2 regions of the Leminorella richardii genome follow, and region 1 is predicted to be linked to the other one. Evidence: riboswitches for the same ligand, from Rfam matches in the RefSeq annotation. Region 1 holds a riboswitch; the other holds the start of a gene.
What was found. Region 1 has a riboswitch for thiamine pyrophosphate ahead of thiB (thiamine ABC transporter substrate binding subunit). Riboswitches for the same ligand answer to the same signal wherever they lie in the genome.
Positions count from the first base shown of each region.

Region 2: another riboswitch for thiamine pyrophosphate. It lies ahead of thiM (hydroxyethylthiazole kinase); the one in region 1 lies ahead of thiB (thiamine ABC transporter substrate binding subunit).

Region 1 is NZ_LS483470.1:2,773,829-2,781,233, forward strand. It holds gene leuC (3-isopropylmalate dehydratase large subunit) at 1-477, shown strand, start outside; gene leuD (3-isopropylmalate dehydratase small subunit) at 490-1,092, shown strand; gene DQM29_RS12790 (winged helix-turn-helix domain-containing protein) at 2,019-2,762, shown strand; gene DQM29_RS12795 (DUF554 domain-containing protein) at 3,039-3,755, shown strand; TPP riboswitch at 3,822-3,976, shown strand; gene thiB (thiamine ABC transporter substrate binding subunit) at 4,092-5,093, shown strand; partial or broken gene thiP (thiamine/thiamine pyrophosphate ABC transporter permease ThiP) at 5,069-6,684, shown strand; partial or broken gene thiQ (thiamine ABC transporter ATP-binding protein ThiQ) at 6,671-7,365, shown strand.
Region 2 is NZ_LS483470.1:989,682-997,086, forward strand. It holds gene DQM29_RS04630 (sigma 54-interacting transcriptional regulator) at 1-225, shown strand, start outside; gene pheA (bifunctional chorismate mutase/prephenate dehydratase) at 275-1,453, opposite strand; Phe leader region at 1,596-1,733, opposite strand; gene raiA (ribosome-associated translation inhibitor RaiA) at 1,943-2,281, opposite strand; gene DQM29_RS04645 (hypothetical protein) at 2,924-3,532, shown strand; TPP riboswitch at 3,714-3,812, shown strand; gene thiM (hydroxyethylthiazole kinase) at 3,845-4,657, shown strand; gene thiD (bifunctional hydroxymethylpyrimidine kinase/phosphomethylpyrimidine kinase) at 4,654-5,451, shown strand; gene epd (erythrose-4-phosphate dehydrogenase) at 5,539-6,600, opposite strand; gene DQM29_RS04665 (hypothetical protein) at 6,906-7,244, shown strand; gene DQM29_RS04670 (hypothetical protein) at 7,334-7,405, shown strand, end outside.

The DNA.
Region 1 (7,405 bases):
GCTATCAGCGATCCTGTTGAGCGCGCTTCAGCGGAAAAAGCGCTGGCCTATATGAATCTGCAGGCAGGCCAAAAGATGACCGACGTCGCTATCGACAAGGTGTTTATCGGCTCCTGTACTAACTCCCGCATTGAAGATCTGCGCGCTGCCGCAGCGGTTGCCAAAGGGCGCAAAGTGGCTCCCGGCGTTGTTGCCATGGTCGTGCCTGGCTCAGGCCCGGTAAAAGCGCAGGCCGAAGAGGAAGGTCTGGACAAGATCTTTATCGAAGCCGGTTTTGAATGGCGTCTGCCCGGATGCTCCATGTGTCTGGCAATGAACAACGATCGGTTAGAGCCCGGCGAGCGCTGTGCTTCAACCAGTAACCGCAACTTTGAAGGCCGTCAGGGCCGAGGCGGACGCACCCACTTGGTCAGCCCCGCGATGGCCGCCGCTGCCGCCGTCAGCGGCCACTTTGCCGACATCCGTTCGCTGGCTTAAGGAGACAACAGAATGACGAAGTTTACTCAACATACCGGCATCGTAGTGCCGCTAGACGCCGCCAACGTAGATACGGACGCCATTATTCCTAAGCAGTTTCTGCAAAAGGTCACCCGTACCGGCTTTGGCCAGCATCTGTTCAACGACTGGCGTTTTCTGGACGACGCAGGGCAACAGCCCAATCCAGACTTTGTGCTGAACAAGCCGCGCTATAAGAGCGCATCCATTCTGCTGGCGCGGGAAAACTTTGGCTGCGGCTCGTCCCGCGAGCACGCGCCGTGGGCGCTGACCGACTACGGCTTCAAAGTGGTGATTGCGCTAAGCTTTGCCGATATTTTTTACGGCAACTCGTTTAACAACCAGCTGCTGCCGGTCACACTGGCAGAGGCGGAAATTGACGAACTGTTCGCACTGGTAGGCGCTCAAGAGGGCGTTACCTTTACCGTCGATTTGGAAAATCAGAAAGTGATTGCCGGTAGTAAAGAGTATGCCTTTACTATCGATCCCTTCCGCAAGCACTGCATGATTAACGGCCTGGACAGCATCGGTCTGACCCTGCAACATAATGACGCTATCAGCGCCTATGAGGCAAAGCAGCCCGCGTTCTTACGCTAATACACCATAAACATAAATAAGCCTCCGCAAGGAGGCTTATTTCAGATTGATGACAAAGATCTCAAATAGAATTTAAGTATATTACGGAGCTAAACGGAGGGAGAGCGCTACTCGCTTCGCTCGCCCTTCGGGCCAACACTTCGTGTTGTTCAACGCCTAAAGGCGTTGTCCGTTGGGGTCGACTTGGCGTAAGCCAACGACAAACCGGCCTTGCCGGTTTGAACAGCGCTAGCGCTGGCCCTTTAGGGTGAAGCCCGAAGGGCTTCATAACTGCCCGTAGGAACGGTAGGCCCGACGCCCACCTAAGGCTAATAAAGGCGCTCTTCCGGCCGAGCACAATAGCGATATAAATAGGCCGTATTTTCGGCCGGAATATCCGCTGAAGCTAATTTAGTATGGTTTGTCAGCAGCCTGATTTCATAATAATCTCATCAGACCGACCTACATTAATATATTATCCCCCACACTCTTTTCATTAATTTAAATAACAAAACACACATAATTTAAACAAAATAGAAACAAAGATTATTAATTTATAATTAGAATACAAATCAATAAATTAATAAAAATTTTCACGATGAAACACATTCTTACTCAAATATCATACAAATATTATTTCATTAAAAAACATACAGATAAAAACAAAATAATTACATATTACTCTATTCGGATTATTGATTATTTCCCTTCATTAACGTATTAATATGTTCACTGCTAATATATAGCGCAAAGATAGTTAAGTCTTAAATACACTGAATAGTTTTAAAACCACATTTTGACCGATAGCGATGCCGTACTTTTATTCTCTTGTGCGGCCGTCCGATCGCGTCTTCAGGAAGAAAGCGCCGGGAACCGTTCCCGTTTTGCACCGATCGGCCCCATCTGTTACCTATTGCTCAAAGTGCCGTTTACAAGGCAAACTTTTAATGAATACTGATAGCACACAGGTACATTACGCGATTAACGGTTGGCTACTCGATAGCACGACCGATTCCCTGATCCACCAAAAGACCCGAGAGATCAAACGCCTCGGTGAGTTCCAATTCAGGCTCCTGATGATTTTGAGCGAAAGCCCTGACACGATATTTTCCAGAGACCGCCTGAATGCGCTGGTTTGGGAAAAGCGCGTCATCGGCCAAAACAGTCTCCCTAACGCTATCCACGCGCTGCGTGCTGCACTAGAGGACTGCGGAAAGAATCAGAAGGTGATAAAAACCGTTCCGAGGAAAGGTTACCTTCTCGATAAAGCCTACTGCATAGCCCTGACGCCAGAAACCGAAAGCTCAGAGCCTGCTGTCGATGGTGACATCACAGTAGTGGCATCACCTCAACTCGACAGCGTAGAACTGTCTAACAAACCAGAGGAAACGGTCAATCAGCCAGAAAGCGACTATCTCCATAACATCAGTTTGCTCCAGACAGACTGGGTTGCTCCTGAAACCATCCAAAAAGCGGCCTCCCGGAAAAATCGGTACTATGTCAGTCTGCTAACTCTAGTGTTTAGCGCGCTGCTCCTAGGCGCATTCTTGCTTCCGCCACCTCAGGCTTTCTCCGGTATTGATACACTCAAAGAGGAACAAGAGTGCCTGCGCCCCGACCTTCGGTTTAATCATTCCGACGTATCTCCCTCCTCACTGGCAAAGATTCTACACCTGCTAAAAGAAGCCTAACGCCTGACCAAACATTTAAAAGCGAGACAGCGTGAGAAAAATACTCATTTATCTCACGCTGTGCTATTTACTGTTTCGCGACATTTCGACAAAATTGAATAACTTCTTTACTACCCAAGCGCGCTATTCTCGGTTCCTCTAAGGTTATCCGATCTGCCTGCGCAGCAAACGCCTACTCTTCAGCGACGAAAAAACCGTACACTGACCCGCGGCGTTTCACTTATAACGCGCCGCTCCAGCGCTTGGCGTTTAGTTTATTAACTTTAGGAAAAGTGCATGATAGGTCCATATCTCAACGGTGCCGCCATCTTTTTTGGCGGCGCCCTCGGCCTCGTTTTGGCGCCCTTCATCCCACAGAGATTGAGAGAAGGCCTTCCCGCCGCGTTTGCCATGACCTCTATCGCCATGGGCATCATAATGACCATCAAGGTGCAGCAGCTGCCCGCCGTCGCACTGGCGCTGATCCTTGGGGTCGCCATTGGTGAACTTTGCTATATGGAGAAAGGCGTTCAGCGGTTTGGCACTTGTGTTCAACGCGCACTGTCTCGCGTTGTCCCCCAGCGGCATCACGGTATGACGCAAGAGGTGTACAGCCAGAACTTTAGCGCGCTGATCGTACTGTTCTGCGCCAGCGGCACTGGCGTAGTAGGCTCACTCACAGAGGGCATGACCGGCGACTATCAGCTTTTGCTGGTCAAGTCGCTACTGGACGTGTTTACCGCCGCTATTTTCGCCACTTCACTGGGCGTCGGGGTGATGACCATAGCCCTTCCCCAACTGGCGATTCAGGCTACGCTGTTTTATTCAACCCGCCTTATCATGCCCTTTATGAATGAGATAACGCTGGGAGACTTTTCCGCCTGTGGGGGGATCCTGATGATCGCCGTTGGGCTTCGCATCGCGCAAATCAAGTCGTTTGCCGTGGTGAACTTCCTGCCTGCGCTAATTCTTATCGTGCCCATATCCCTTTACTGGCATAAACTTATGGGGTAATTCCCCCTTGCTGCGCGCTGGGCGTAAATCGCGCTTTCTCCGCGCGGCAAGAGCCACTACAATGCTGATACCTCAACGGGGTGCTTATATCAGGCTGTGTTCTGCCGCTATATCCGATGGCAGAACACAGACTAAGCTGAGAATGCGTTCAACTGCCTGAACCTTACCCGTAGAACCTGATCCGGTTAGTGCCGGCGGAGGGATTTGAGAACGCGTTCGACTTTTGTCTGCCGCTGAACGCGCCGCTGTCTCAACACCCTTTACTCTCCGCCTTTGACCTTTCGCACTGGCTTTATCGCTGACTTAACAAGCTGATTGAATAAACAGGAGAGCAACGTGTTAAAAAGACTGACTATTGCAGCGCTGCTGCTGGCTTCTACGCCCGCTCTGGCGGCTGACGACAAGCCTACGCTAACAGTCTATACCTATGACTCTTTCGCCTCTGAATGGGGCCCTGGCCCTAGCGTTAAGCAAGCCTTCGAAAGCGAGTGCGGATGCACCTTGAATCTGGTTCCCCTATCTGACGGCGTCTCCCTGCTAAATCGCCTGAGAATGGAAGGCAGCAACAGCCGCGCTGACGTTGTGCTTGGCCTAGACAACAATCTGATCGCCGCCGCGAGAAAAACCGGCCTGTTTGCCCCTCACGCCCTCAATGACGGATTGAAAAATCTGACCGTTCCCGGCGGCTGGCAAGACGATACCTTTATTCCCTATGACTACGGCTATTTCGCCTTTGTCTACAATAAAGAAACCCTGACGACGCCGCCCAGCAGCATGAAAGCGCTGCTGGACGATCCGCAAAAATGGCGCGTGGTCTATCAGGATCCGCGAACCAGCACCCCAGGTCAGGGCCTAATGCTGTGGATGCAGAAACTGTACGGTGACGAGACGTCACAGGCGTGGCAAAAGCTGGCGAAGAAAACCGTCACAGTGACTAAGGGATGGAGTGAGGCCTATAAGCTGTTTTTAAAAGGCGAAGCCGATCTGGTGCTCAGCTATACCACCTCCCCGGCCTACCACATCGTTGAAGAAAAAACCGACCGCTACGTCGCCGCACCGTTTGAAGAAGGGCACTATTTACAGGTAGAAGTTGCGGGACGGCTCAAGTCCAGCAAACAGCCAGAACTGGCAAGCCAGTTTATGGCGTTTATCATGACGCCTGCTTTCCAGAACGCTATACCGACGAAAAACTGGATGTATCCTGCAACAGATATCCCACTACCAGAGGCATTCAACCAGCTGACCAAGCCCGCCAGCGCGCTGCAGTTTAGCGCAGAAGAGGTTGACGCTAACCGAGCCTCGTGGATCCGAACGTGGCAAAGCGCCGTCAGCCGCTGATAGCGCCCTGGCTGTGGCCGGGGCTGCTGTCCGGCAGCCTGATTGTCACCGTAGCGCTCACCGCGTTTGTCTCCCTGTGGCTATACGCACCGGCAGACAATCTGAGTTCACTGCTAAGGGACGACTATCTGTGGCACGTGGTGCGATTTACGTTCTGGCAGGCGCTGCTGTCCGCCGTTATTGCCATTTTTCCCGCCATTTTTATTGCCGGAGCGCTGTTTCGCCGGGAGTTTGTGGGAAAGCCCTGCTGCTTCGCCTGTGCGCTATGACGCTGGTGCTGCCAGTGCTGGTGGCGGTATTCGGGCTATTGAGCGTTTACGGTCAGCAGGGTTGGCTCTCTCAGCTTTTACGCCTGATGGGCTTTACGCCAACGTTCTCCATCTACGGCCTGACGGGAATTCTGCTGGCTCATGCATTCTTTAATATGCCTCTGGCAACCCGGCTTCTGCTACAGTCGCTGGAAGGCATTGCCGTCGAGCAGCGCATGCTGGCAGCTCAGTTGGGAATGAACCACTGGCAGCGCTTTCGCTTTATTGAATGGCCTGCTCTAAGGCGCCAGATCCTACCTACCGGCGCGCTAATTTTTATGCTGTGCTTTGCCAGCTTCGCTACCGTACTGACCCTCGGTGGAGGCCCTAAGGCGACAACTATTGAGCTAGCTATCTATCAGGCGCTCTATTACGACTTTGACCTTCAGCGCGCCGCGCTGCTGGGTTTGATCCAGCTGTTCTGCTGCCTGCTGGTTATTTCTGTCAGCCAACGGCTTAACGCAGTCTCTCCTGTTGGTGCGACTTATGCACAGCGTTGGCGGGATCCTAACGACTCGCTGCCGCGCCGGATCGCCGACAGCCTCTTGATTATCGCAACAGTTCTGTTTCTGATTCCTCCGCTGCTGTCAGTCGTTATCGACGGCCTCAACAACGCAGCGCCCAGTGTTTTAAGTCAGCCTGCTCTCTGGCAGGCGACATTGACCTCAGTGCGCATTGCCGCTGCCTCTGGGCTGCTGTGTCTGACGCTGACCATCATGCTATTGTGGAGCAGCCGGGAGCTCAAGCTGCGCCACAGCCCGTGGGGAGGCCGACTTGAAGCCTGCGGCACGGTAATATTGGCGATGCCCGCTATCGTTCTGGCGACGGGCTTTTTCCTGCTGCTGAATCACGCCGTCGGTGCAGGTGTTACTCTTCCTGTGCCTGCGGATGCGCTGGTGGTTTTTACCAATGCTCTGATGGCAGTTCCCTACGCACTAAAAGTCTTGGAAAACCCCATGAGGGATCTGGCTGAGCGCTACACGCCCCTGAGCCAGTCTTTGGGAATGACTGGCTATCATCGCCTAAAGTGGATTGAGCTTCGCGCCCTTAGACGACCAATGGCACAGGCGCTGGCCTTCGCCTGCGTACTGTCTATCGGCGACTTTGGCGTTATCGCGCTGTTTGGCAATGACGAGTTTCGCACACTACCCTATTACCTTTATCAGCAGTTGGGCAACTACCGCAGCGCCTCCGCGGCCGTTACCTCACTCTTACTACTGCTGGTAAGCCTTACTCTGTTTACCCTGATTGAACGATTACCCGGACGCTATGATCGCACTTAATGAACTGTGCTACCCCTACCCGCCTCTCACCCTACGCTTTAACCTTCAGGCAAAGGCGGGGGAACGCATCGCTATTCTTGGCCCCAGCGGCGCGGGTAAAAGCACGCTGCTGCATCTTATTGCCGGATTTATCTTTGCCCAAAGCGGGGAGCTATGGCTTAACGGCCAAGATCATCTCAGCACGCCGCCTTCAGAAAGGCCGGTGTCCATTCTGTTTCAGGAAAACAACCTGTTTGCTCACCTTACCGTTGAACAAAACATTGGCCTTGGGCTGGATCCCGGCCTTCGCCTGACGCCTGAACAGCGGCAAAAAAGGCTGGATATTGCCCAGAGAGTTGGTCTAGCAGACTATCTTGATCGTCTGCCCTCTCAGCTCTCCGGCGGCCAGCGACAGCGGGTTGCTCTGGCGCGTTGCCTGGTGCGCAACAGGCCTATCCTGCTGCTGGACGAGCCCTTCTCCGCGCTGGATCCTGCGCTGCGTGCTGACATGCTGTCGCTGCTGGAAGAGGTCTGTGATGAACAAAAGCTGACGCTGCTGATGGTTTCCCACAATCTGGACGACGCGAAGCGCATCGCCGCCAGAACGCTGCTAGTTAACAAGGAGAAATTGTTTACGACGGCTCAACACAGGGGTTAGTAACGGGTAATGCTGCGGCAGCGGCTCTGCTGGGTATTTCCTGAGGGTTAACGTTCAGGGAGCCGATTTAGCTCCTGCCTATCC
Region 2 (7,405 bases), 1.8 Mb from region 1:
CCCAGTGAGACCATAGATCGGGACACCCTGTGTCGCTACGGCAACGCTGCGGGCGCAAAGGTTCAAGCTACGCCTCTTCTGGCGGGGGAAAGCGATCTGCTGAGAAAAAGTGAGGAGCGGCTGATTAAAGAAGTGATGACGATCACCGAAGGGGACAGGATTAAAGCTTCGGCCATACTGGGCATTAGCCCGTCGACGCTGTGGAGAAAAATCAAGTCGCTCTAACTGAAACAAAAAAGCGCCGAGTTCGGCGCCTTTTTGTCGATTTTCGCTGTTATTTGTCTTCTTGTGGTGAGTCTTTTAGCGACACGGGCACGACGTTTTCGCTCGGGAAGCACCCCAACACCTTGACTGACCGAGTGATAGGGCGCAGGTCTTCCAGAGCATTTTGCATCTCGATGGCATTCAGGTTGGCCTGAGTGTCGATATAAAACATCTCTTCCCAAGGATTGCCGTTAATCGGCCGTGACTCCAGCTTAGTCATCACAATATTGTGCTTACGCAGCACCAGAAGGGCCTCTACCAGCGCGCCGGACTGCTGCCCTGTCGCCATAATCAGGGTGGTTTTTGCCGGTATTTGCGCAGCCACTTCAATCGGTTTGCGCGCCACGACGATAAAGCGGGTGATGTTCTCTTTCTGGTTAGCCTGAATATGTTCCAGAACCTGAAGCTGATACAGCGCACCGCCCGGTTCACTGCCCACGGCGACCGCGTGCGGTGACTTCAGGCTGGCGACTTTTTCCATCGCCGCAGAGGTGCTTTCGCAGTACTCGATTTTCCACTCAGGGAATCCGCTGAGGTACTGAGTGCACTGCTGGAACGGCTGCGGATGGCTGTAGAGCGTTGTGACCCGATCTAGCGATGTCTCGACGGCGCTGAGCAGGCAGTGATTAATAGGGTTAGTCAGTTCGCCGACGATAAACAGGCTAGTGGACTGGAGAAGATCATAGACTTCGTTGATCGAGCCTGAGCTGGTGTTCTCAATCGGCAGTACACCGTAGTCTGCCTGACCTGTTTCAACGAGCTTGAAGACATCGTCGAAACGACTACAGCCGCACTCCACGAGTCCGTCAAAGTGGCGCGCAGCGTACTGACGCGCGGCCAAGTGTGAGTAAGACCCTTTAGGGCCAAGAAAGGCGATTCTGGCGGTGCTGAGCTTGTCCTGATTGATAAACTGTTGAAGCAGCGCCTGCTGGGTCAGAACGGAGTCTTCAATGATCAGCTGAAACACGCGGGTGATGTAGTGACCATCGAGGTGATGCTTTTTCCCTTCTTCAATCAGCCGATTTAGCAGGGCGCGTTCGCGCTCTTTATCGCGGATTGGCTTATGGGATGCCTGTTTGGTTTTGGCCACGTCCAGCGCCAGACTGCGGCGCTGCGCCAGCAGTTCCAGCAGTTGCAGGTCGAGCGCGGTAATGCGTTCTCTGAGTCCAAGCAGCGGATTTTCGCTCATAACGTTGTGTCACCTGTTTTTTTGTTATTTGGTATATACCCTAAATAATTCGAGTTGCATGACAAAACGCCGATGGCGTTTTGAACAGCGCTTGCGCAGCCAACGCACAGGCAACTTGAAGTATGACGGGTATAAAGCATTCAATAAAAAAGCCCCCCTTTAGGGAGGCTTTCGTGTTCGTCTTCGCTTTCTTTCTGCTCGCCTTGGAGCTACGGACGAAACGCCTCCCTGTCAGGGGTGGCTAAAAAAGAAAGCGAAGAAAAACGGCACTAAACGCATAATATGAAACATATCCTGAAGTAAAAAATCACCCCTAACTTAACCGCGGGCTTTCCGCTCTGTCAACCGATATTGTTTAAGTGGAAGAGAAAAGGGCGCAGAGAGGGTATTTTGTGGCGCCTGTTCGCGGCGGTGATGTAGAAAAATAGTGCCGAACCAATAAAAAACGCGCCCCGCAGGGCGCGCAATATCAAAAAACAGAAACTGAAATCAATCTTCTTGCAGCTGTTGCAGATTTGCTTCTTTCACACTGCCGTCAGCGCGGCGCGCTTCACCCTTGTGCTGCACTTTGTTGAGCTGACGCTCCAGCTTCAGCAGCAGTTCATTGATCGCCGCATACATATCTTCGTGCTTGGCGCTGGCGACTAGCGGGCCGTTCGGCGTAGTTATCGTCGCGTCGGCAACGAACACTTTGGGTTCTTTAGAGAGAACGATGTGTGGATTAATTAACTGAACCTGCCATTTCTCCAGCTTTTTAAGACGGTCTTCGACGTGAGTGCGAATTGCCGGGGTAATATCCATTTGTTTGCTGGTGATATTTACTGTCATATAACTTACCTCTTTGTCAGTCAACTGCCGTCAGATTCAATTTTAGAATACCGTTCCGGCCAAACTATTATGTGATCAGGATCAATTTTTTCCTCACCCTGAAACAAAGATGGCAGAAGTGTGATAACCGTAATGATTTATGACTCTTCGCTTGTATATTCAGTATAGCTCAAGCAATATTATTCATTGTGTTGGACTTACAATTCTGTACAAAAGAGCAGCAACCCTTCCTTTTTTAATCAATTATGTTTTTTCACGCTGGCCTGCCGTCTCGAAGGCCGACCTCAGGTATGAATTTTTCCAGTCATCATCGCTTGATTCACCGCTCAAAAACGCGAGGGTTGAAATGAGGTATGTGAGAGAGACTATCGACTTGATGAGGTTTTAGACGGAGGCGCCGTTTGCTCTTCAACAGGCTGACTATCACAAACCCTTTCTACCGAACTGAGCAGTATATGAACAGAAGCGCGAGTCGCGGCACTCGGCGTGACTATTTATCTCGAGTTATCTCGTGCTGTCAAAGACTATTGTGTGGTAGGTATTTAAAATAAATTGCCATACAGTGCATTTTTAAATAATATGAAAATATCTATATTTTTTAAAATATTAGCTTTTGGAAAATCGTTTTCATAGGGAATAAAAATGAAGAAAATAGTTACTCAGGCGTTGTTGTTGTTATTTTTGGCTCTAAACAGTACTTTTTCTTTTGCTGAAATAGCGTGTATTGACGCACAGACCCAATCAAAAATAGCTAAACCAGAGACGTTTCCAACGACGAATAAAAGCGTAGGGATTGCATGTGAATGGGAAGAGGGAAGTCAATCAGCCAAGTACCAAAGCGCTGCGCTGAATGACTATGATAACGCAGAAGATGTATCAATTAACACGCTATCTTTAGAAGACAGTAAAGGCATCGACGATGATTTATTAGGGGATAATTTGGATAAAAACTACATTGCTAACGTTCCCTATCTAGTTAAAGATGCAAAAGGTGTTAAAAACAGCATAGAGCTATTTGAAATAAAAAGAACGAATAGCGGTGAGGTGCGGATATATCTCATTAATAAGAATACGCCCAGAATCACTTTTTCATGTTTAGATAAAAGCATAAATTATAAAAAGAATGAAGCTAGCCATATTAGCGATATCCTGCTTTCAGATACTTGCCAAAAAGCCATGCAGGAATTCAACATACCGTTATCGAAAGAAGATATTAAAAACCTGGTAGTGACAAAAGGTTCTATTAATTAACCTGTTTTATCGATGTAACATCAATAGGCAAAATGCACGCCTTGAGCTGACCGCTTCCGCAGTGGATGTGTGGCCTAGCGAGTAGATACCCAAGGGGATAACGGGAAGGACAGACTTGCAACAGCAAATCACTTCCCCTAACCTTGTAAAAAGTAAATTGTAAAAAGTAAAAAAACTCAATCAACATGACTCGGGGTGCCCCGCTAACGCGCGGGCTGAGATATTACCCGTATTACCTGATCTGGATTATGCCAGCGTAGGGAAGTCGCCGCGTTCCAACGGGCAGCCTTCTTCACGCCGGTTGGGAGCTTTATGACACAGACTCATCCCATACCGCTTTCCGGCGCGATTGCCGCCGATGCGCTTGCGCGCCTTCGAGAACGTACACCGCTTATACACTGTCTGACCAACCAAGTGGTTCAAAGCTTCACGGCTAACGTGCTGCTGGCGCTGGGCGGCTCTCCTGCGATGGTGGTTGCCAGGCAGGAAGTCGCTGAATTTAGCGCGATAGCCGATGCCCTGTTGGTGAACGTCGGTACTTTGCATGACGAGCAGCGTAAGGCAATATCGCTGGCCGTGGTGGCCGCCAATCAGGCTGGCGTTCCCTGGGTGCTTGACCCCGTTGCCGTTGGCGGGTTGAGCTATCGCACTGAATTTTGTCGCACCCTGCTGGAACAGGGGCCTGCGGCAATTCGCGGTAACGCGTCGGAAATTATTGCGCTGGCGGGAAAGACGACTAGCGGACGGGGTGTAGACAGTGCTGATGTGTCTTTGGACGCTCTGTCTTCAGCGCTGTCTCTGGCGCAGCAAACCGGTGCGGTTGTGGCCGTCACCGGCGATGTTGACTATGTCACCGACGGCCGTCTCACTTATGCGCTTCCCTACGGTTCCCCTTTGATGACGAAAGTGGTCGGCACCGGCTGTGCGCTGTCGGCTGCGGTGGCGGCATTTATTGCCCAAAAAGACGGCGAGCGCCTTGAACAGGTAGCCTCCGCATGCATGGTGATGGCCGCGTGTGGCGGCATGGCGGCGGCTGAAGTTGGTGGCCCGGGCAGCTTTGTGCCGCGATTTTTGGATTTACTTTATCAGTTAGAACCGAAGCGTCTACAGGAGATGACGGTATGAGAATTAATGCACTGACGATTGCTGGTACTGACCCTAGCGGCGGCGCGGGGATACAGGCCGACCTTAAAACCTTTTCTGCGCTGGGCGCCTATGGCACGAGCGTGATGACCGCTCTGGTGGCGCAGAATACGATGGGGGTGCAGTCGGTCTATCGCATTGAACCGTCGTTTGTTTCCGCTCAGCTGGATTCAGTATTGAGTGACGTGAGAATCGACTCCGCCAAGATTGGCATGCTGGCAGAGTCTGACATCGTGCATACCGTTGCTGATGCTCTAGAGCGCTACACTATTCCCCACGTAGTGCTGGATACAGTTATGGTGGCCAAGAGCGGCGATCCGCTGCTGGCGCCCGAAGCCGTGGAGGCGATTCGCCAGCGGCTGTTGCCGATTGTCTCTCTGATCACGCCAAACCTGCCCGAGGCTGCGGCGCTGCTGGAATGTAAGGTAGCGACAAGCGAACAGGAGATGCTGACTCAGGGGGAAGCGCTGCTGGCAATGGGATGCCGCGCCGTTTTGATGAAGGGCGGGCATTTAAGCGAGTCGGAAAGCCCTGACTGGCTGATAACGGCAGAAGGCAGCACGCGGTTTACTGCGCAGCGTATAGTGACTAAGAATACCCACGGTACCGGCTGTACTCTGTCGGCAGCGCTGGCGGCGCTGCGTCCGCGTCACGAAAGCTGGTCTCAGACGGTTGAAGCGGCAAAAGCCTATTTGCAGGCTGCCCTTAAAGCTGCAGATACGCTGGAAGTTGGCCACGGGATTGGCCCAGTGCACCACTTTCACCGCTGGTGGTAAAGATCATAAGCAGTCAGGGGCGCATAAGGCGCCCCTTCTTTTTTTATCGGTATTTTATTATCGGTATTTGTATCGTCAGTACGCTCTTTAGGCCTGAGAGACGTTTTCTTCCACCTGAGCGCGCTGAGAAGTCGCCAGATCGCTGTTGTGCATGGCCCAGGTCGTGTCCAACATGCGATTGGCAAAGCCCCATTCGTTATCGCACCAGACCAGCATCTTAACCAGGTGCTGACCGCTGACGCGGGTCTGGGTTCCGTCGACAATGGCGCTGTGGGGATCGTGATTAAAGTCCGTGGACACCAGCGGCAGCTCGGTGTAGTCAACGATGCCGCTTAGCGCGCTGTTGGCGGCGTGCTCCAGCAGGTTGTTGACGTCGCTGACGTTAACCGGCACTTCCAGCGTAACGCTGAGGTCTATGGCGGTGACGTTGACGGTCGGCACCCGTACTGAAATGGCTTCAAAGCGATCGCAGAACTTGGGAAAAATGCGGGTAATACCTGCCGCCAGCTTGGTATCTACTGGGATAATTGACTGCCCGGCGGCGCGAGTGCGGCGCAGGTCTTTGTGATAGGCGTCAATCACCGGCTGGTCGTTCATGGCAGCGTGAATAGTGGTAACCGTCCCCGACCGAATTTCAAAAGCGTCGTCCAACAGCTTGATGACCGGAATAATACAGTTAGTGGTGCAGGACGCATTAGAAACGATGCGGTGCTCTGATCGCAGGGTAGTGTGGTTTACACCGTAGACGATAGTGGCATCGAGGTCGTTTCCTCCCGGATGAGAGAACAGCACTTTTTTAGCGCCAGCGGCGATGTGGGCTTCGCCGTCAGCCCGACTACCGAACACGCCGCTGCAGTCTAACACGATGTCAACGTTGAGGGATTTCCACGGCAGGTTAGCGATCTCCTGCTGGTGAAACAGCTGAATGGCGTCATCGTCAACCCACAGCATTTTTCCTTCCTGTCTGACGCGGCGAGCAAAGCGACCGTGGGTCGAGTCGTACTGCAACAGGTGCGCCATTCCTTTTGGATCGGCCAGTTCGTTGATGGCTACGACGCTAATATCTCTGTTTCGACCGGATTCATAAAGCGCCCGTAAGACGCTGCGGCCGATGCGGCCAAAGCCGTTGATGGCGATTCGAAGGGTCATTGTTGTTCCTTACCAGTGCCAGGGCCGCTTGGCGTCATTAGAAAGGCAGCCCGAATGATCGTGTCGGAAGGGCAGAATAACACAATGGAGGGAGGGAAAAAGCCTTCCGAAAGGCGTTTAATAGCAAAACGTGATAGTGAAAGATGACGGAAATATTGACGGAGGCGTAGCGCTAAATGAACAGAACGTGCGTTTTCCAAAGCGTTTTGGGTGCTTTACCTAATCATCGCTGATGGCGTTGGCGCTATAATCCGCGCGCGCTGACCGATTCCCGCGATTTTTTCTTTTTACACGCAGTAGACGCCATGAATACAAACCCCTTTATCGCCCGATGGAGCCGTTCCGGCAATCTGTTGTGCCACGGAGAGTGGCAAATTACCTATAGTGGAACACCGTTAACGCTGCCCGAACCCCTGAGAGACAAGGATATGGGTACTTACGGCATTTACGACATTATGGATCCCGACAACGAGCTGTTTGCCGACGGTCTGAAGGAAGATGACTGGATTTTGGCCAATCTGGAATGGCTAGCGGACGTTTTTGTTGACCACGAGATCCCTATTGAGGAGTCGCTAGTCCGAGATTTCTACCAGGCGGTTAACCGCACGGACTGGCGCTGCACCAGCTGTGCCGGATGCATGTAGTTTATCAGTCATATGTAATAATAATGGTTGAATTGAAATATAAGGATTATATAGTTGCCTTTGTAAATTAATTTCAAAGGAAATGCTGTATGAAGCCGATTTTATACGCTGCCGCGCTGCTGCTGGCAGGGTGCGGTACCTATCAGGGCGGATGTGATATC